DNA from 3 places in the Aeromonas enteropelogenes genome. Region 3 is predicted to be linked to each of the others. Evidence: predicted binding sites of a transcription regulator. Region 3 holds the regulator's gene; each other region holds the start of a gene.
The links. Region 3 encodes MetJ, which represses methionine synthesis genes. Its sites were predicted from a motif close to AGANNTCTAGANNTCT; they were not measured.

Region 1: the regulator MetJ is predicted to act here: its motif matches at 2,200-2,215, upstream of metA (homoserine O-acetyltransferase MetA).
Region 2: the regulator MetJ is predicted to act here: its motif matches at 3,861-3,876, upstream of metN (methionine ABC transporter ATP-binding protein MetN).

The regions. Positions count from the first base shown of each region.
Region 1 is NZ_CP083625.1:825,531-832,307, reverse strand. Features, by position in the region: gene LA321_RS03860 (competence/damage-inducible protein A) at 1-807, opposite strand, end outside; gene LA321_RS03855 (HD-GYP domain-containing protein) at 859-2,097, opposite strand; gene metA (homoserine O-acetyltransferase MetA) at 2,242-3,192, shown strand; gene LA321_RS03845 (cyclin-dependent kinase inhibitor 3 family protein) at 3,193-3,708, opposite strand; gene LA321_RS03840 (Lrp/AsnC family transcriptional regulator) at 3,844-4,314, shown strand; gene LA321_RS03835 (LTA synthase family protein) at 4,376-6,340, opposite strand; gene LA321_RS03830 (DUF2442 domain-containing protein) at 6,598-6,777, shown strand, end outside.
Region 2 is NZ_CP083625.1:2,162,021-2,168,797, reverse strand. Features, by position in the region: gene LA321_RS10225 (bifunctional ADP-dependent NAD(P)H-hydrate dehydratase/NAD(P)H-hydrate epimerase) at 1-884, opposite strand, end outside; gene queG (tRNA epoxyqueuosine(34) reductase QueG) at 999-2,153, shown strand; gene ppgK (polyphosphate--glucose phosphotransferase) at 2,237-2,980, shown strand; gene LA321_RS10210 (hypothetical protein) at 3,055-3,510, opposite strand; gene metN (methionine ABC transporter ATP-binding protein MetN) at 4,012-5,055, shown strand; gene LA321_RS10200 (methionine ABC transporter permease) at 5,036-5,689, shown strand; gene metQ (methionine ABC transporter substrate-binding lipoprotein MetQ) at 5,715-6,515, shown strand; gene rfaH (transcription/translation regulatory transformer protein RfaH) at 6,612-6,777, shown strand, end outside.
Region 3 is NZ_CP083625.1:1,857,698-1,864,474, forward strand. Features, by position in the region: gene LA321_RS08765 (bifunctional aspartate kinase/homoserine dehydrogenase II) at 1-304, opposite strand, end outside; gene metB (cystathionine gamma-synthase) at 304-1,467, opposite strand; gene metJ (met regulon transcriptional regulator MetJ) at 1,673-1,996, shown strand; gene LA321_RS08780 (tRNA-binding protein) at 2,240-2,578, shown strand; gene LA321_RS08785 (aromatic amino acid transport family protein) at 2,641-3,912, opposite strand; gene cysQ (3'(2'),5'-bisphosphate nucleotidase CysQ) at 4,315-5,136, opposite strand; gene nudE (ADP compounds hydrolase NudE) at 5,178-5,786, opposite strand; gene yrfG (GMP/IMP nucleotidase) at 5,933-6,601, shown strand; gene LA321_RS08805 (hypothetical protein) at 6,684-6,777, opposite strand, start outside.

The sequences.
Region 1 (6,777 bases), 1.0 Mb from region 3:
GCGCTCCCCCAGCAGCGCCAGGATATGCCGGGCTGGCTCCTCGTTGCCGCGGCCCACCAGCCAGGGTTGGATCTCCCCGAGCAGGCGCACCTCGGCGCCATCCATGTCTGCCGCGCTGGCTCCGTGGCCAATGAGTTTGAGTTCGATGAGGGGCATGGAGGAGCGGTAACCGAGCTCGATGCTGGCTGGCCAGGGGGCTGCATCCAGCTTGTCGCTGAGGGCGGATTCCGAGATGCCGAAGGTGTAGAAACGGCGCAGTTCGGTGTCCGTCTGCTCACCCGCAAGGGATTTGAGGCGCGGCAAAATCTGCTCGCGCACCATCAGCTTGAACTCGAACGGCACGCCCGGGGTGAAGAAGAGCCGGCTCTGGCTGTGGTTGCTGGCATGGCTGACCACAAAGCCACAGGCGGTACCGACCGGATTGTCGAGGTGCTCGCACCCTTGCGGCAGCCAGGCCTGCTTGGTGTTGCTCTGAGGCATGATCCTGCCCCGGCTGGCGTAGCGGGCCTCGATGCTGGCGAGCCACTCGGGGAACAGGGTCAGAGGTTGCCCGAAAGCTTCGGCCGCCGCTTGGGCGGTCAGATCATCGGCGGTGGGACCCAGGCCCCCGCATACCAGCACCACCTCGGCGCGGCTCGCGCTCTCCAGCAGTGCGGTTTTCAGATCGGCGAGGTTGTCCCCGACCGTGATGCGGCGGCGCACCTGCCAGCCTTGTTCCAGCAGCAGGGCGCTGAGCCAGGCGGCGTTGGTATCTACCACCAGTCCCGTCACTATCTCGTCTCCGGTGCTGATGATTTCGATGCGCATGGCGGGCTCCTCGGGGCTGGGGGTAAAGGGGTCGTGAGCCATGGCTGGCTATCAGGGTTTGTTGTGCTCGAAGTAGTAGCTTATCCGGGTACGCGGATTGAGGTACTCGAAGACGGCTGGGGGCAAGCGCTTGGGATGGATCACCTTGGCGATGGTCAGCTCGACCTGCTGCAGGTCGATGATGGCCGCCTCCTGGCGCGGAATGCGCGGGTCGTACACCAGCACCGAGGGGTAGAGCAGACGGGAGGTATTCACCGACATCACCAGACCGACCTGGCCGTTGGAGAGCTGCACCACGCTGCCTGGCGGGTAGATCCCCATCAGCCGGATCAGCATGCCGAGGTATTCCGGATTGAACTGTGCCTTGCGCTGCTTGTAGAGGCCGCTCAGGGCCGAGTAGGGCACCTTGGCCTGGATATGGCAGAGATTGTCATACTCGTTGATCAGCGACACCATCTGGGTGAGGGAATCGAGCTGCCCCCCCTTGAGCCCTTCCGGCCCGCTGCCATCCAGGTATTCGTGATGATGCAGCACGATGCCCTTCGCCTCGGCAGGGAAATCCTTGGCCAGGTTGAGCAGTTCCAGCCCGTAGCGCGGATGCTGGGCCATCAGGTTTTTTTCCGGCTTGGTGAGGGGCTCGGTCTTGCGCAGGATCTGGCTCGGGATCTTCAACTTGCCGATGTCGTGGAACAGGGCTCCCATGCCGATCTGGCGGATCTGCCCGGCGTCCATGCCGCACTCCCTGGCCAGCAGCATGCTGAGCACGCTGACGTTGAGGGAGTGGAAGTAGAGGTTGTTGCCATCCTCGCTATCTGAGACCAGGTGCAGCACCATCTCGTCTACCGCCAGCAGCTGATCCGTCATGGCGTTGACCAGCTCCTGCGCTTCGCCGATGGCGTTGAGGGGGCGGGACTGGATCTTGCTCATCACGTTGCGCACTTGCGCCAGGGACTGCTGGAACTGTTTCTCGCACTGTTGCAGGTTGCGTCTGTACTGCTGCAACTGTTCGATGCGGCGCAGCTTCTCCTGTTGCATCTGGATCTGGCGCAGGGCGGTGTCCGGCCCTTCGCTCGTTTGTGCCTGAACCTGGTTCAACGGCTTGGGCGGCGCGTCGCTCTTGTCGGGGATGATGGTCACCAGCTTGAGGCCAAGCCGGCGAATGAGCTCGATCTCCTCTTCATTCTTGAGCTTGAAGCTGGAAAACAGGAAGGGGTGTTCGCGCCAACCCAGTGGCAGAGAGACGAAATTGCCGACCTGCAGTCGGTCTACGGAGATCTTGATACCAGTCATTGTCCAGGCTGCGAGAGACACACTGAGCCGTATGCTAGTCAAACGCGGGATCGAATACAAAAGGTATCTGATGACAGGTCAGGCGCTTTATTATAGGCTTCTGGATGTCCAGACATATTTACCGATGCAGTACAGGGAGTAAGCATGCCGATCAAGATTCCGGATCAGTTACCCGCCGCCGAGGTGCTGGGGCAGGAGAACATCTTCGTGATGACGGAGTCCCGGGCCGTCACCCAGAATATCCGCCCGCTGCGGGTATTGATCCTCAACCTGATGCCCAAGAAGATCGAAACCGAGATCCAGCTGATGCGGATGCTCTCCAACTCGCCGCTGCAGGTGGATGTGGATCTGCTGCGCATCGACGATCGGGAGTCGAAGAACACGCCCCGGGCGCATCTGGAGAACTTCTATCACGACTTCGAACAGGTGCGTGGCAACAACTATGACGGCATGATCATCACGGGGGCGCCGCTCGGGCTGGTGGAGTTCGAGGAGGTGGTCTATTGGCCGCGCATCGTCGAGATCATCGAGTGGTCCCATCAGCACGTCACCTCTACCCTGTTCCTCTGCTGGGCGGTGCAGGCGGCGCTGAAAGCCCTCTATGGCATGGAAAAACAGACCCATGGCGACAAGCTTTCCGGCGTCTATCGCCACCATCGCCTCGACGAGCACGAGCCGCTGCTGCGCGGCTTCGATGACGAGTTCGTGGCGCCTCACTCCCGCTATGCGGCGTTCGATGGCGACCTCATCCGCGCCCACACCGATCTGCAGATCTTTGCCGAATCAGAGGAGGCGGGGGTCTATCTGGCGGCGACCAAGGATTGTCGCCAGGTGTTTGTCACCGGCCATCCCGAATACGACGCCCTGACTCTGGATGGGGAGTATCAGCGGGATCTGGCAGCCGGGCTCGATCCCGCCATTCCGGTCAACTACTACCCGAACAATGATCCGAGCCAACCCCCGAGGGCCAGCTGGCGCAGCCATGGTCACCTGCTGTTTGCCAACTGGCTCAACTACTACGTCTACCAGCTCACCAGCTATCGGGTGGAAGATATCGGCAAGGTGTTTACCTACGAGAAGGGCGGCAACCAGTGATCAACCGCCAGCCAGCCTGAGGGTCAGGGCATCTAGCCAGTGGCGATGGCAGGCCAGGGCAAACGCCTTGGGTCTGCGGGCCCTGATGGCTGCCATGGCCTCTTCCTGGGATTGACCCAGGGAAATCAGCAGGGCGGCGGCAACCAGACCGGTGCGGCCGCTGCCGCCCTTGCAGTGAATGACCAGGTGCTTGCCATCGCCAAGCAGCTCGCGCAACTGCGGCAGCGTCTGCAACCAGGCCTGCTCGAATGCCGTGTCGGGGGCCTTGTCATCCTCGATGGGCAGATGGAACCAGCGCATGCCTTCACGCTCGACCTGTGCCCCCAGGTTGCCCAGGCCGTGGCTGATCAGCTCGGCCCCCGTCATCATGGTCACGACCCCATGAGCGCCGGCCAGCCTCAGCTGCTCGAGGGCCTGGGTCAGCGCAACCTGCTGGGTGCCCGGACAGGGGGTCAGCAGCAACTGGCCATCGACGCGGGGAACCTCCAGGCTCCAGAAGGGATGAGACGGGTGCATGGTGGATCCTCATGAATGGGGCAGGCCCGGTGAATGGCGCCAAGCATAGGTGGGCCGGGCGCGATGTCAACGGTCGTTGTGTTTGCCCGGGTTTACGGGCAGAGTCTAAAAAATTTAGCGGTTCAAGGAGTTAAGATGAGAAACCTGGATCAACTGGATTTGGATATCCTGGCCCATCTGTTTCGCGATGCGGGCATGACCAACAAGGATCTGGCTGCTCTGGTGGGCGTGGCCCCCTCCACCTGCCTGGAGCGGGTGCGCAAGCTGCAGCAAGACGATGTCCTCAAGGGGGCACACTGCGAAGTGGACTACCAGGCTCTCGGTGGTCACATCCAGGCCATGGTCTCCCTGCAGCTGGCCCGCCATAGCCGCCAGATTATCGATGCCTTCCGCGATGCCATCCTGGCGCTGCCGGAGGTGATCAGCCTGTTCCACATGGGGGGCAAGGACGACTTTCTGGTGCACCTCTGCGTCGCCGATACCGAGCACCTGCGCAATTTCGTGTTCGATCACTTCACCTCCCGCGAAGAGGTGGTGCATCTCGAGACCTCCCTGGTGTTCGAGCACAAGTTCAGCCGCTCCCTGCCCTGCTTTCCCCAGGCCTGATCTCCGTTTTCAAGGCACAAAAAAACCGCCGGCTGGCGGTCTTTTTGTGGGCGGTGATCGCTCAGTTGGCGGCGGTACGCTGATCCGGCGCCGTCCGGTAGAGCCCCTGCTGATAGGCCATGCTGCCCCAGAGCACCAGCCCGAGGGCGGTCTCCTTCATCGCCTCCGGTTGCGGAGCCGGGGTCAGCTTCTCGCTGGCGGCGTCATAGACGAATCCTTCCGCCGCCCGCTCCGGCTGCAGGATCACCACATCCTTGCCACGCATCAGGGCGAAGTTCTTGTCGTACTGCATGATGGCTCGCCCCGGCCAGTCGGCGGGCATGCGGGTCAGATCCTTGCCGAGCATGGGGTAGTCGGCGCTTATCCCCATCAGGGAGAGCAGGGTCGGCGCCATGTCGATCTGGCTGACGATCCGTTTGTCCTTCTTCGGCGCTATGCCATCCCCCAGGATGACCCCGGGAATGTGGAAGCGGGGAATGGGCACCAGGCCGGCGCCGCTGATCCGGCTGTCGTGATCGGCGATGACCAGAAACAGGGTGTCTTTCCAGTAGTCGGACTGCTTCGCCTTCTTGAAGAATTCGCCGATGGCGTAATCTGCATACTTGGCCGCGTTGTTGCGGGTCTGCTTGGGCTGTTCATAGAGGGCGATGCGATTGTCCGGAAACTCGAACGGATCGTGGTTGCTTGAGCTGAACACCAGGCTGAAGAAGGGTTTGCCCTCCTTGTGCAGTGCCCGGAAGGTCTCGTCGGCCTTGGCCATCAGATCTTCGTCCGATGCGCCCCAGGAGCCCTTGAATACCGGATTGTCGAAGTCTTTCTGCTCGACGATGGTGGTAAAGCCATTGCCGAGGAAGAAGCTGCGCATATTGTCGAAATGACTCTCGCCGCCGTAGATGAAGCTGGTGTCGTAACCGCGCTGTTTGAGCAGATCCGCGATGGTGAAGAAGTTGGTCTGGCTCTTGCCTAGCTTGACTACCGCCTGGGCGGGGGTCGGCGTGAAGCCGGTTAGCACCGCCTCGATACCGCGTACCGAACGGGTACCTGTGGCATAGAGCTGTTCGAAGGCCCACCCCTCCTGCGACAGGGCATCGATATTGGGGGTGAGTGGCCGCCCGCCGAGGGAGCCGACAAACTGGGCTCCCAGGCTCTCCTGCAGCAGGATCACCAGATTCTTCGGCTGGCCGCCATAACTGGCTTCGTTGAAGGTCTGGCTGGGCAGGCTGTCGGAGCTGAATTCGTGGGGTTCGCGGCCGCTCTCCTGGCGCACCAGCTCCAGGATCCGCTGGCGTGGCAGCTCGCCGTAAAACTGGCTGGCATCCTCTTCGGCCCCCATCTGCTTGATGGCGAAGAAGAGGGAGTAGGCGGAGTTGACGGTCAGGGAATTGACCAGGGGATCATCGGCAAAGGCCACCATGGCCGGATTGAGGGCGCGGTGCCCCAGGCTGGAGCGGGCACCGAGGAAACCGATGGCCAGGATCAGCAGGGCAAACGCCGGACGCAGATACCAGCGCGGAAAGCTGATGCCGCGCATCAGTCGACCGCTTAGCCACCAGCTGCCCGTCAGCACGGCGCCGCTGAGTACTAGAGTCAGCAGCAGCTCTCCCTTGCGACCCGCCCACAGCATGGCGAACACCTCCTTCGGATAGATGAGGTACTCCACATAGAGGCGATTGGGGCGCACCCCGTATTCGCTGATGAAGGAGGGGGTGGAGATCTCGAGAAAGAGCATCAGCCAGAGCCCCAGGGTCAGCCAGACCCGCATCAGTTGCAGCCAGATCCTGCCGATGGCATGAGGGCCCGCCAGCAGCAGGGTCAGCATGGCGGGAACGCCCCAGACCCAGCAGAGAGTGGCGAAGTCGACTCTCAGCCCCTGCAGCAGCATCTCCTGCCAACCGGCGACGGCATCGACTCGCTCCAGCTGCCAGAGACCGAGGGCAATTCTGCCAAGGGTGAGCGAAAAAAGGGCGAGCGCACAGAAAACGGCAAAGGGCCAGAATGGCCCCAGCCGTTGCTTGAGGTTTGTCATAATTGTTCCTGAATGAGCCTGTAAACGTCTGTCCGCAGACGTTTTTTTATTTGTTGTGGCAATATGACAGGGGGGGCGCCGGAAGGTTGCATCCCGGTTTGAGAAAAGAGGTCATCCTCATGCCTCTTATGCAAAATTGTGAGTTTGATCGCCTCTGGTGAACAGCATATCCTACTGTATGAAATGTGAGCTATGGCGCGAATGGGCGGTATATCCCTTCTTATAATGGCGAAAATTTCTCAATCGGAGCCGAAGGGATGCCGGTCTTTATCGATGTGGAATATTTGCAGGGATGGCGCCTGTTTGTCGTGCTCTCCGACGGCACCACGGGGGCGCTGGATCTCACTCCCTGGTGTACCCAGCCCCTGTTTGCGACGCTCGATTCGGAGCGGCGTGTTGCCCGTGTCTTCATCAACCGCCACCACCAACTGGAGTGG
Region 2 (6,777 bases), 300 kb from region 3:
TGACACACTCGCACCAATCCGGCGCCGGTCCGCAGGCAGGCCCTGGCCGCCAGCAGGATGGCCCCCTGCATGGCGCGATTGCCGCCCACCAGTAGCACCTTGCCATTCATCCCCTTGTGAGCCGAACGCAAGCGCGGCACCAGTTGCGATTTGAGCGCCGGATAATCGAGCCGCCAGGCTGAAGGCGGCACACGCTCATCGGGCATAACGCCAAGCTCATCGCATTCAAGCCGACCGACACAGTCGACCCCATCCCCGGTGAGCATGCCCTGCTTGATGCCGATAAAGGTGAGGGTGCAGGTGGCGCGCACCACGGCCCCCATGGCGCGCCCCGTATCGCCATTGAGTCCGGAAGGCAGATCCACGGCCAGCACGGGCACACCCAAGCCATTGATTGTTGCGACGATCTTTGTCAGTAACGGAGCGAGATGTGTACTGACACCCGTGCCCAGCAGGGCGTCAATGACCAGATCGGGGGGAGGAAGGCTGGCAAGCACCGGGTCTTCGGCCAGCCAGACCTTTCCCCCGCAGGCCAGCCAGGCCTCGGCGGCCACTCTGGCATCCCCCTTCAACTGAACGGGCTCCCTTGCGGCAATCACCACGGGCTCCAACCCATGCTTGCGGGCGAGGCGAGCCAGTACATAGCCATCCCCGCCGTTGTTGCCGGGGCCGGTGAAGATCCACCAGTTGCGACGCTCGGGCCAGTGTCGGATTGCATGGGCAAAGAGGGCCGCACCAGCCCGCTCCATCAGGGCATAGAGCGGTTGCCCTTCACGCCTGGCCCACTCCTGTTCACGGGCGCGGATCTGTTCGGTCCGCCACAGCCCCTGTGATAGACTGTCCGCCTCTTTCTTGCATTCAGCATCCCCGATGACCTGTACCATGACGGCTCCCGACGCTTATCCATTGTCCCGAACCGGCCCAGCCCGGCCCATGATGATGCCTGAGCATCCACTCCTGTTTGCCTTGCAGATCAATTCATTAAGGCATGCAGCGGGATGACGGCCCCCGACTTTGAGCAGTTGGCTCAAGATATCAAGCTCTGGGCCCGCGAGCTAGGATTTGACCAGGCAGGCATCACGGATACGGATCTCGCCATCGAAGAGCCCAGGCTGCAGGCTTGGCTGGATGCAGGCCACCACGGCAGCATGGAGTATATGGCGCGTCACGGCATGATGCGGGCCCGCCCCCACGAGCTGCTGCCGGGCACCCGGCGTGTGCTGTCGGTGCGGATGAACTACCTCCCCTTCGAGGCGGGCTTCGCCGCCACCCTGCGCGATCCGGCTCTCGGCTACATCAGCCGCTACGCCCTCGGGCGCGACTACCACAAGGTGCTGCGCAACCGGCTCAAGCAGCTGGGGGAACGCATCGAGCGGCGCTGCGCTGAGCTGTTTCAAACCACAACCGACCCCATCGGCGAGTGGCGCCCCTTCGTCGATTCGGCCCCCGTACTGGAGCGGCCGCTGGCAGCCAAGGCCGGCCTCGGCTGGGTGGGCAAGCACTCGCTGCTGCTCAATGAGTCGGCCGGTTCCTTCTTCTTTCTGGGAGAGCTCTTGCTCAACCTGCCGCTGCCGCTGGACGAACCGGTCGAAAAGGAACGGTGCGGCAAGTGCATGGCCTGCATCAACATCTGCCCTACCGGCGCCATTGTCGCCCCTTACGTGGTGGATGGCCGCCGCTGCATCTCCTACCTCACCATCGAAAATGACGGTCCCATCCCGCCAGAGTTCAGGCCGCTGATGGGCAACCGCATCTATGGCTGTGACGACTGCCAACTCATCTGCCCCTGGAACCGCTACGCGGACGCCAGCCCGGAGCCTGACTTCAGTGCGCGACCCAATCTGCACCGCCCGCCCCTGCTTGAGCTGTGGCGCTGGAGCGAGAGCGAGTTTCTCAAGCACACTGAAGGGAGCCCCATTCGCCGCATCGGCTACCAGCGCTGGCGCCGCAATCTGGCGGTGGCACTCGGCAACGGGCCGGCCACAGCGGAAGTGATTGACGCCCTGCAACAGGCCCTTGCCGAGGCCAAGCCCCTGGTGGCTGAGCATATCGAATGGGCGCTGGCAACCCTGGCCGGCCGTCGGGAAGAGGAGAGCAAAAAGACTCGCTTGCTGATCCGCTGCATCGAAAAAGGTTTGCCGGATCACGCCTGAGCGATCTGCCCCTTGCCGGCACGCCGCAGTTTTTTCATGCTCTGCCGATCCGTCACGGTCAGCACATTAAAAGGACACCACAGATGCATATGTTGGGAGTGGATATTGGCGGCTCGGGGATCAAGGGCTGTCTGGTCGATACCAAAACCGGCGAGCTGATCGGCGAGCGCCATCGCATTGCCACGCCACAACCGGCCACACCGGCCGCCATTGCCCATACCCTCAAGGCACTGGTGGAGCATTTCAACTGGCAAGGGCCGGTGGGGTGCGGTTTTCCCGCCACCATCCACCACGGGATCGCCAAGAATGCCTCCAACATCGACAAGAGCTGGATAGAAACCGACGCCGTTCACCTGTTCAGCGATGTCACCGGCCAGCCCTGCTACGTGCTGAACGATGCCGATGCCGCCGGTCTGGCCGAGATGAAATTTGGCGCAGGCAAGGAGCGCCAGGGGGTGATCATCCTTATCACGGTAGGCACCGGCATCGGTACGGCGGTGTTTGTCAACGGCCACCTGCTGCCCAATACCGAGCTGGGTCATCTCGTTCTGGAAGGCATGGTCGCCGAGCACTACTGCTCGGATGCGGTGCGCAAGCGCGAAGATCTCTCCTGGAACCGCTGGGGAAAGCGCTTCAACAAGTATCTGGCCCGCCTCGAGTTTCTGTTCTCCCCCGACCTCTTCATCCTGGGGGGCGGCAGCGCTGCCAAACTGGAGAAGTTTGTCGACCGCATCCAGACCCGGGCGCCGCTCATCCCGGCGGCCAGCCTCAACCAAGCAGGCATCATAGGGGCAGCCCTCTATGCCGCCGAGCAGCATCAGGGCTGAACACTTCGGCGTTGTGACTACCTCCCATAATCAAGGGGCCCGACAGCCATGCCGGGCCCTTCTTTCATATGGCCTTACAAATCGTCCAGGCGATGCACCCCGTGTACCAACCGGGTCAGGCGGGTCTGCTCCAGCCGGGCCAGATTCTCGAGCAGCGCCGCCGTATCCGAGGTCGGGCACTCGCGGGCCAGATGATTGAGCTCGCCCACCAGCTGCTCTTCCCAACTACACACCCGGGTGACGATATCCTGGGTCTGGGCCGTGGCTGGCAGCTCGAACTGGCGAATGCCGGGCAACATGTCTTCGCTAAACCCCTGCTCCAGCCAGGTCTCCCTTACCGCCTCGGTCAGCTGGCTGCCATACTCGTGCAGGTGAGCGCAGGCGGCGTCTTCCCGCCCCTGCAAATACACCAGCAACATCCGGCTGCGTTCACTGTCCACCTGAGCGGCCAAGCGCCCGTAGCAGAGCCCAAGCTGGTGATGTACCTGCTCCAGATAGTGCAGCAACTGTTTGATCTGTTGGAATCTCATCGCACTGCCCTCCTTGTCTGATGTCCATCCCAGTATAAAAAACCATCTTTCGTGCCCCAATCAGGATCGCGCTGCCCCTTGCGCTATATCAAATGAACGGGCAAGAAGTGCCATAGACGAGGAAACGGGAACGATTTGTGCAACAAAAAGTAAAAAGATAGGGCGGGGCGTGCATAGGTGCTTCAAACGAAGCAGAACAAAAAGGTCGTGCAAAATCCAATATAAATGACATTCAAGCCAGGATTTCCATGTTAAATTCGGATTGATAGCCACATTCATGAATTCAATATTTAGCCCCTCTTCGCCACAAAACATCATCTCGGGAAGGGCATCCTTTTTCTCACTTTTTTAGACGTCTAGATGTATAAATGGTCGTTGACACGGCCATCCAGACATCTTAGCATCATCCTCCATGATGGCAGTGTCACCCAGTGAAACCTCTGCCCAATTCACCCGCCTGTAGCGCCCTGTGCTTTAAGGCTGTTAGCACGGAAGAATCCCATGATTAAGTTGATCGGTCTCAACAAAGTCTACGGTAAAGGCAGTGATGCCGTGCACGCCCTGCGTGATGTCAGCCTGCATGTGCCCCAAGGCAAAATTTTCGGGGTGATCGGTGCCTCCGGCGCCGGCAAGAGCACCCTCATTCGTTGTGTCAACCTGCTGGAGCGTCCGACAGAGGGCCAGGTCATCGTCGATGGCCAGGATCTGGTGACCCTGAGCGAACGGGACCTGACCCAGGCCCGCCGCCAGATCGGGATGATCTTCCAGCATTTCAACCTGCTCTCCTCCCGCACCGTGTCTGCCAACATCGCCTTCCCGCTGGAACTGGCAGGCTGGAGCAAGGATAAGATCCAGCATCGGGTCGCCGAGTTGCTGGCGCTGGTCGGGCTGGAAGCCCGTGCCCACGCCTATCCGTCAGAGCTCTCCGGCGGCCAGAAGCAGCGGGTCGCCATCGCCCGGGCGCTGGCCCCGGCCCCCAAGGTGCTGCTGTGCGATGAGGCCACCTCGGCCCTCGACCCGCAGACCACCCGCTCGATCCTGACCCTGCTCAAGGAAATCAACGTCAAGCTGGGGCTCACCATTTTGCTCATCACCCACGAGATGGACGTGGTGAAGGGGATCTGCGACGAAGTGGCCATCATCAGTGACGGCCGGCTGATCGAGCAGGGCGAAGTGGCCTGGTTCTTCAGCAATGCCAAGACCCAGCTGGCCCGGGATTTCATCCACTCCACCATCCACCTGGAAGTACCCCAGGAGTATCAGGATCGGATGAGTACGGAGCGGGTACCCGCCAGCTATCCGCTGGTAAAGCTCGGCTTTACCGGCAGCACGGTCGACACGCCGCTCATCTCGGAGGCGAGCCGCCGCTTCAACATCGACATCAGCATCCTGAGCGCCGACATCGAATACGCCGGCGGCGTCAAGTTCGGCTTCCTGCTGGCGGAACTGTTCGGGGATGAGGCCCAGTGCGAGGCCACCCAGCAGTTCTTCATCGACAACCATATTCAGCTGGAGGTAATGGGTTATGTCCGAAGCAATGATTAATCTGCTGTTCACGGCCCTGGGCGACACCCTCATCATGGTGTTTGCCTCCGCCCTGTTCGGCTGCCTGCTCGGTCTGCCGCTCGGCGTGGCGCTGCACGTGACCAAGGCCGGCCAGATCCTGGCCAACCCGCTGCTCAACCGCACCCTCGGCATGGTGGTCAACATCGGCCGTTCGGTGCCCTTCATCATCCTGCTGGTGGCCATCATCCCGCTGACCCGGCTGATCGTCGGCACCAGCATCGGCACCATCGCCGCCATAGTGCCGCTGACCGTCGGTTGCATCCCCTTCATCGCCCGCCTGGTGGAAGGGGCCCTGATGGAGGTGCCGGACGGCCTGCTGGAAGCAGCCAAGGCCATGGGCGCCAAGCCCCTGCAAATCATCACCAAGGTGCTGCTGCCCGAGGCCCTGCCCGGCATCCTCAACAGCGTCACCATTACCCTGGTGACCCTGGTCAACTACTCCGCCATGGCCGGTGCCATCGGTGGGGGCGGTCTGGGTGATGTGGGTATCCGTTACGGCTACCAGCGATTCGACCCGACCGTCATGCTGGTCACCGTGGTTATCCTGGTTGTGCTGGTTCAACTCATCCAGAGCGCAGGTGAGCGCCTGGTCAACAAATACGATCATCGTTAATCGTCGATTTCTGACAGGAGGTTTTATGAAATTTGGCATCAAATCCGTTGCGGCTGCCCTGCTGGCTGGCCTGGTACTGGCCGGCTGCGGCCAGAAAGAAGAGAACAAGAGCCTGAAAGTGGGTGCCATCGCCGGCCCCGAAACCGAGCTGGTCGAAGTGGCCGCCAAGATCGCCAAGGAGAAATATGGCCTGAACGTCGAAGTGGTGACCTTCTCCGACTACGTCACCCCGAACGTGGCTCTGAACGATGGCAGCATCGACGTCAACGCCTTCCAGCACAAACCCTATCTGGATGCCCAGATCCGTGATCGCGGCTTCAAGCTGGTGCCGGTCGGCAACACCTTCGTCTACCCGATCGCCGGTTACTCCAAGAAGATCAAGGCGCTGAACGAGCTGCAGGATGGTGCCCAGATCGCGGTACCGAACGACCCGACCAACCTGGGCCGCTCCCTGATCCTGCTGGAGAAGCAGGGCCTGCTGACCCTGAAAGAGGGTGCCGGCCTGGAAGCCACCGTACTGGATATCACCAACAATCCGCGTAACTTCAAGATCGTCGAGCTGGAAGCAGCCCAGCTGCCCCGCTCCCTGGAAGACGTGGATCTGGCCATCATCAACAACACCTTCGCTGGCCAGATCGGTCTGACCCCGAGCGAAAACGGCCTGTTTGTTGAAGATAAGGAATCCCCCTACGTCAACCTGATCGTGGCCCGCGAGAACAACAAGGATGACGAGAAGGTCAAACAGTTCGTCCAGTCCTTCCAGACTGACGATGTCTACAAGAAAGGTCAGGAGCTGTTCAAGGGCGGCCTGGTCAAAGGCTGGTAATCATCCATTCGGTAAAAAAGGCCACGCTTTGCGTGGCCTTTTTATTAAGCGCCGCTATCATATCCGCGAGCACGGCAACACGAACATACTGATCACATGAAAAAATGGTATCTGGCCTACTGCAAGCCAAAAGAAGAGGCCCGCGCCCGCGCCCATCTCGATGCCCAGGGTATCGAATCCTATTACCCCATGGTGGAGATCGAGAAGCTGCGCCGGGGCAAGCGGGTTCCCGTTCGGGAACCCATGTTTCCCAACTACCTGT
Region 3 (6,777 bases):
GCAGGCCGTCGATCAGGCTCTGCTGGTAGGCCTGCAGGGCCGAGATGGCCTCGCCGGCCGCTTCATCCCCGGCTTCGGCCAGCTCCACCAGCTGGATCAGCCGGTTGGTGGTCTTGCCGGCGGCGGAGACCACCACCAGCTCTCGCCCGCCCCCCTGCTGCTCGGCTTGTTGTTCGAGAATGCTGGCGACCCGGCGGTAACAGACCGGATCCGCCAGGCTGCTGCCACCGAATTTGTGGACGTGACGTCGCTTCAAGCCTGCTTCTGTTGCCACCGCGATCTCTCCTTGTTGCTGCTGTTCCATTACTTCGCCACCTGCTGTGCTTGTGCAAACGCCTGGGCCAGATCGGCCACCAGATCCTCACCGTGTTCGATACCGACCGACAGGCGCAGCAGCTGGCTGCTGATGCCTGCCGCCTGCTGGGCGGCCGGGGTCATGGCCCTGTGGGTCATGCTGGCCGGATGGGCCACCAGACTCTCCACCCCGCCGAGGGATTCGGCCACCGAGAAGAGGGTGAGGGCCGCCAGAAAGGCGCGAATGCCCGCCTCGCCGCAATCGAGCTCAAAACTTAGCATGGCGCCGAAACCGGACTGTTGACGGCGCGCAATATCGTGGCCCGGATGGCTCGGCAGGCTGGGGTGATAGATGCGTTTGACCAGCGGTTGCTGCTGCAGAAAGGCGAGGATGCGGTCGGTGTTCTCCTGATGGGCGCGCAACCTGGGGGCCAGGGTGCGCAGGCCGCGCAGGGTGAGGTAGGAGTCGAACGCCCCGGAGGTGAGCCCCAGACAGTTGGCCCACCACACCAGCGACTCGGCCAGCTCGGGCTCCTTGGCGATCGCCACCCCGCCCACCACGTCGGAGTGGCCGTTGATGTACTTGGTGGTGGAGTGCACCACCAGATCGGCCCCCAGCGCCAGCGGCTGTTGCAGCAGCGGCGAGAGGAAGGTGTTGTCCACCGCCACCTTGGCGCCCGCCGCGTGGGACGCCTCGGCGATGGCGGCGATGTCCACCACCCGCAGCAGCGGGTTGGAGGGAGTCTCCACCCATACCAGCGCAGGTTTTTGCGAGAGCGCCTCGGTCAGCGCCGTCTCGTCCCCCTGGTCGACGAACAGCACCTTGTAGTGACCCTTGGCCGCCAGGTACTCGAACAGGCGCCAGGTACCGCCGTAACAGTCGTGGGGGGCGATCAGCAGATCTCCTGCCTTGAGCAGGGCTGTGGTGACCAGGTGGACGGCACCCATGCCGGTGCCGGTGACCACGGCGCCGGCGCCCCCTTCCAGCGCCGCCAGCGCATCCGCCAGATTGGTGCGGGTCGGGTTGCCGGAGCGGGCATAATCGTATTGACGAGGCTCGCCGAAGTCGGCAAAGGTGTAGTTGCTGGAGAGGTAGATGGGTGGCACCACGGCACCGTGCTGCTGGTCTGTCTCAATCCCGGTGCGTACCGCCAGGGTGGCCTTGTGGGTCATATCACTCTCCTTGATGTCTCTTCGAACGCAGGCATCTTGCTGTTACGCGTTATCCCGCCATTGCTGGCCTATGGTGATTCACACTACGCGAGCAAGAAAAAGCCGTCAATAGCTCTAGACGTCTAAATGGCTTTGCTGTTGGATTGCCATTGATTTCCTTAAGGGTTAAAATCCGCCCTCACGGCCAAATGAGAACAGGTGAGTCATGGGAACAGAGTGGAACGGCGACTACGTCAGCCCCTACGCGGAACACGGTAAGAAGAGCGAACAGGTCAAGAAGATTACCGTCTCGATCCCGCTCAAGGTGCTGAAAGTACTGACCGATGAGCGCACCCGCCGTCAGGTGAACAACCTGCGTCATGCGACCAACAGCGAGCTGCTCTGTGAAGCTTTCCTGCATGCCTTCACCGGTCAGCCGCTGCCCTGCGACGACGATCTTCGCAAGGATCATCCGGACAGCGTGCCTGCCGAAGCGCGTGCCATCATGGAGGCGCTGGGCAAGGAAATCGAAGATTTCGACAAGGAATAACTCCTTTCAATGACGCGGCTGATGGCCGCGTCATTGCTATCTGCCATCCCCCATTGCCGCCTTCGCCGTTACCCGCGCACATTGGCTCTCGCCGCCACTCTTGTTGTCGCCTGACCGGCGCTCTCCTCTCTTGTGTTGCCCGGTGACCGACAGCCGTCACGAAGCGGCCGTTCGCCGAAGACAAGGGCTGGTGTTTCGGGGCATGCTGAGTCTCATGAGACATTGGCGGGACGAGGAGCCGGAATGCAGACCATAAGCTGGCAGGATTTCGAGATAGTGGAGTTGCGGGTGGGCACCCTGGTGCGGGTCGAACCCTTTCCCGAGGCGCGCAAGCCCGCCTACAAGGTGTGGGCGGATTTTGGTCCCGAGCTCGGCGTGCGCAAGAGCAGTGCCCAGATAACGGATCTCTACCAGCCAAAGGAACTGGTTGGCCGTCAGATCATCGCCGTGGTGAACTTCCCGACCAAACAGATTGGCCCCTTCCAGTCCGAATTTCTGCTGACCGGTTTCTACCGGGCGGATGGCGCCGTGGTGATGGCCATCCCGGAGCAGGCGGTGGAGAACGATGCCAGGCTGGGGTAAACCGGTGCGACACAGAGACAAAAGAGGCGACCCCGGGGTCGCCTCTTTCTCTTTGCATCCTGTTACTTCAGCAGGCTGAAGAGCAGTGCAGAAACCGCCAGGGAGCCGGTCAGCAGGATGAAGCCGTTGGTCCAAGGGTGACGGAAGCGTGCCAGCGACTTCACCTTGTAGATGGCCACTACCGGCATGATGAACAGGATCATGGCGATGACGGGGCCGGAGAGGGTCTCCATCAGGCCGAGGATACCCGGGTTGACCACGGCCGCACCCCAGATGGAGAAGAACATCAGGGCGATGCCCAGCTTGTCGGCCTTGGCCAGCGACAGGCCGGTGGGCTTGGCGATCAGGGTCTTGAGGCTCTCTCGCGCTCCCAGGAAGTGGCCGAGGAAGGAGGAGCTGATGGCGATGAAGGCGATGAGCGGCCCCAGGGTCACGATCACCGGGTTGTCGGTGATGTTGGCGAGATAGGAGAGCACGGAGACATTCTGGGCCTTGGCCTGCGCCAGCTGGGCCGGGGTGAGGCTCAGCACGCAGGAGAAGACGAAGAAGAGTACGAAGCTCACCAGCATGACGGTGGTGTTGCGCAGGATCTGGCCGCTCTTGGCCTCGGCCTGCTCGCCATATTCCCGGCGCTGCACGTTGGCAAAGCCCGAGATGGCGGCGGCATGACTGAAGGCGAATACGGTCACTGGCAGCGCCAGCCAGACGGTGTTGAGGAAGCTGCCGCCCTCAAACGCACTCATCTGTGGCCACTGCCACTGGGGGATCAGGTAGCAGGAGAGGGCTGCCAGTATGGCTGCCAGCGGGTAGACCATGAAGGCGAAGGCTCGCAGCATTGCCTTCTCCCCCGCCAGCATCACGGCGATCATGGCAAACACCAGCATGCCGGAGAGCATCACCCGATCCGGGGAGGCCATGCCGAGCTGGTTGACCATAAAGCTCTCCACCGTGTTGGTCAGTCCCACGCCGTAAATGAGCAGGATCGGGAAGATGGAGAGGAAGTAGAGCGTCGAGATGAGGCGGCCGGCCATCTTGCCGAAGTGCTCCTCGGCCACATCGGTGAAATCGGCGTGGGGGCGGGAAGAGGACAGCACGAAGCGCGCCAGCCCGCGGTGGGCCAGGAAGGTCATGGGGCCGGCCAGCACGGCGACTATGATCAGGGGCCAGATACCGCCCAGACCCAGGTTGATGGGCAGGAACAGGATGCCGGCACCGACGGCGGTACCAAACAGGCTGATGACCCAGTGGGTGTCGTGGCGGCGCCAGCTGCCGACGGTGACAGGAGTTGAGTGGGAACCGGAGAGCTCCCGGGATACCTCTGCAGATAAACTCATTGATAATTCACTTTTTGTTAGTGTTTTAATCTGAGCTTATTGTGGTTTATCGGGATTTAATTCTCAAAGAGCAGGGGTGAAACATATCACTACCATAATGGGCGAAAGCCAGTGAAATTGGGAATAGAATCGGGTTCGCGAAATTGAGTAAAACTGGAAATGTAAAAAATATCGGTATATAAACCCGATTTTTCATTCATAATTAATTTTTTGTCTCGGCTAACTGAGTGTTTTCAGAATTACATGAAAATCATGCCGATACTCCGGATTCGGTTGTGATGATTCACTATCATTCTCACCATTTACCAGAGGATATCCCTACCCATTGTCGATATAGTCAGCGGATCACACCAAGCAAAGAGGCGGCCTGGTAGCCGCCTTTTTGCGCTGTCCGATGACATATCAACCAGGCTGCTGAACCAGGATCTTGTTCCAGGCGAGATCCGGATCCCCCATCACGATGAAGTCAGGGTTCTCCAGCGACTCCGTCTCGTTGTAACTGAGCGGTTGCAGCGTCAGGCTGAGGATGCGGCCACCGGCCGCCTCGACGATGCACTGGGCAGCAGCAGTATCCCACTCGCCGGTGGGACCGAGCCGCACGTAGCAATCGGCCGCCCCCTCCGCCACCAGGCAGGATTTGAGGGAGCTGGAGCCGAGCGGGATCAACTCGTAGTTGATGGCCGGGTTGAGGCGACGGGTCAGGTTTTCCAGTCTCTGGCGACGGCTGATGGCCACCACCAGCGAGTCGGGCTGATTGTGCTCGTGGTGCATGGCGCTGATGGGATGTACTTCGCCATTAACCTCCTTGAAGGCGCCATGGCCGCGTATCGCCCAGTAGAGCACGTCGGACTCGGGGGCATAGATGACGCCGAGCACGGGCACATTATCCCGTACCAGGGCGATCAAGGTGGCGAAGTCGCCGCTACCGGCGATGAACTCGCCGGTGCCGTCGAGGGGATCCACCAGCCAGTATTGCCGCCAGTTGGATCTCAGGCTGAAGGGGATGTCGGCGGCCTCCTCGGTCAGCACAGGCACATGGGGAGTGAGCGCCGACAGCGCCTGTTTGAGGTAGGCATCGGCAGCAAGGTCGGCACTGGTGACCGGGGTCGCATCCTCCTTCAGCTGACGCTCGAACTGACCGCCGTGATAGATTTCGTGAAGGATCCGCCCCGCTTCGCGGGCGATCTCCTTGACCCCTGGCACCCAGGCCAACAACTCCTGCATTTCGTTATCCTCTGTCTTTATTGCCGATGCCCGCGAGCGGGCTAGTTTTCCTGCTCCGCCAGCCACTTGCGGGCCAGCAGCAGGGCGCAGATGCTGCGCGACTCGGTAAAGTCGGGGCGCGCCAGCAAATCGTCGATCCGGTTCAGCGGCCAGGGGATCACCTCGAGAGGCTCGGGCTCATCGCCGATCCTCTGCTCGGGGAAGAGATCCCGGGCCAGCAGTATCTCCATCCGGCTGGAGAAGTAGCCCGGTGCCAGCGACACCTGTTTGAGGGGGATCAGGGTGCGGGCACCAAAGCCAGCCTCCTCCATCAATTCGCGGTTGCCCGCCTCCAGGGCGTCTTCGCCGGGGTCGATCAACCCCTTGGGAAAGCCGAGCTCGTAAGAGTGAGTGCCCGCCGCGTATTCGCGCACCAGCAGCAGGGTGTGGGCATCGAACAAGGGCACCACCATGACGGCACCCCGGTTGCCGCCGCGCATCCGCTCGTAGATCCGTTCTTCGCCATTGGTGAATTTCAGGTGCAGGGACTCCACCTTGAACAGGCGACTCTCGGCCACCAGCTCGGCCTTGAGGATCTCCGGCTTGGGTTTGTCGTGGTCCAGGATCTCGACACGGATGTGTTCGGGTTTGTTCTTGTGGTGGTTGCTCATCGACCGCGGGCTGCTCGTTAAAAAATCGTGCTTCAAGAGTAAACGACTCCCACCCCGAACACCACGGGACAAGGGCGCGAAAGGGGATGGAAAAATCGTTATACTGCCCCCCGGTTTTTTTCATGACGCTTGCTTCAGGAGACCCCATGCCGACCCGACTGCCCTGGCACCAGATAGATACCGTTCTGCTCGATATGGATGGCACCCTGATCGATCTGCATTTCGACAACCACCTGTGGCAGCAGCTGGTCCCCGAGCGCTACGCCGAGCAGCACGGCTTGCCGCTGGCCGAGGCCAGGGCGCGGATAGACGCGCACTACCACGCCGTCAACGGCACTCTCAATTGGTACTGTGTCGATTACTGGAGCCAGACCCTGGGGCTGGATATTCGCGCCCTCAAGCAGGAGATCCTGGAGAAGATCCAGTGGCGGCCCCACGCCATCCCCTTTCTGGCCGAGCTGCGGGCGGCGGGCAAAAAGCTGGTGCTGTTTACCAACGCCCATCCGGCCAGCCTGTCGGTCAAGGATGCGCGGCTCGGATTGGGGGAACATCTGGATCAGCTGGTGAGCACCCATGAGCTGGGCTGGTCGAAGGAGAGTCAGCACTGCTGGCAGGCGCTGGCGCAGCGGCTGGCGTTCGATCCGGCCCGCACTCTGTTTGTCGATGACAGCGAGCGGATCCTGCGCGCCGCCGCCGACTACGGTATCGGTTTTCAGCTCGCCATCCAGAATCCGGACAGCCGCCAGCCCGAACAGCAGATCACCGCTTTCCCGGCGATCCGGGATTACGCCGAGCTGTTGCCTCTGGCAGTCTGAGCGGACTAAACCGCTGGCTTAAAACGACAGAGGGCTGCATGGTGCAGCCCTCTGTGTTTGGGAGACGGATGGGGAGAGTGTTTCACAGCTCCTTGAACGGGCGGCGCTTCTCCTCTTCGATGACGATGGCCTCCAGGTTGGCCACCCGCTCCTGCAGCTCCCTGATGACCTGATCC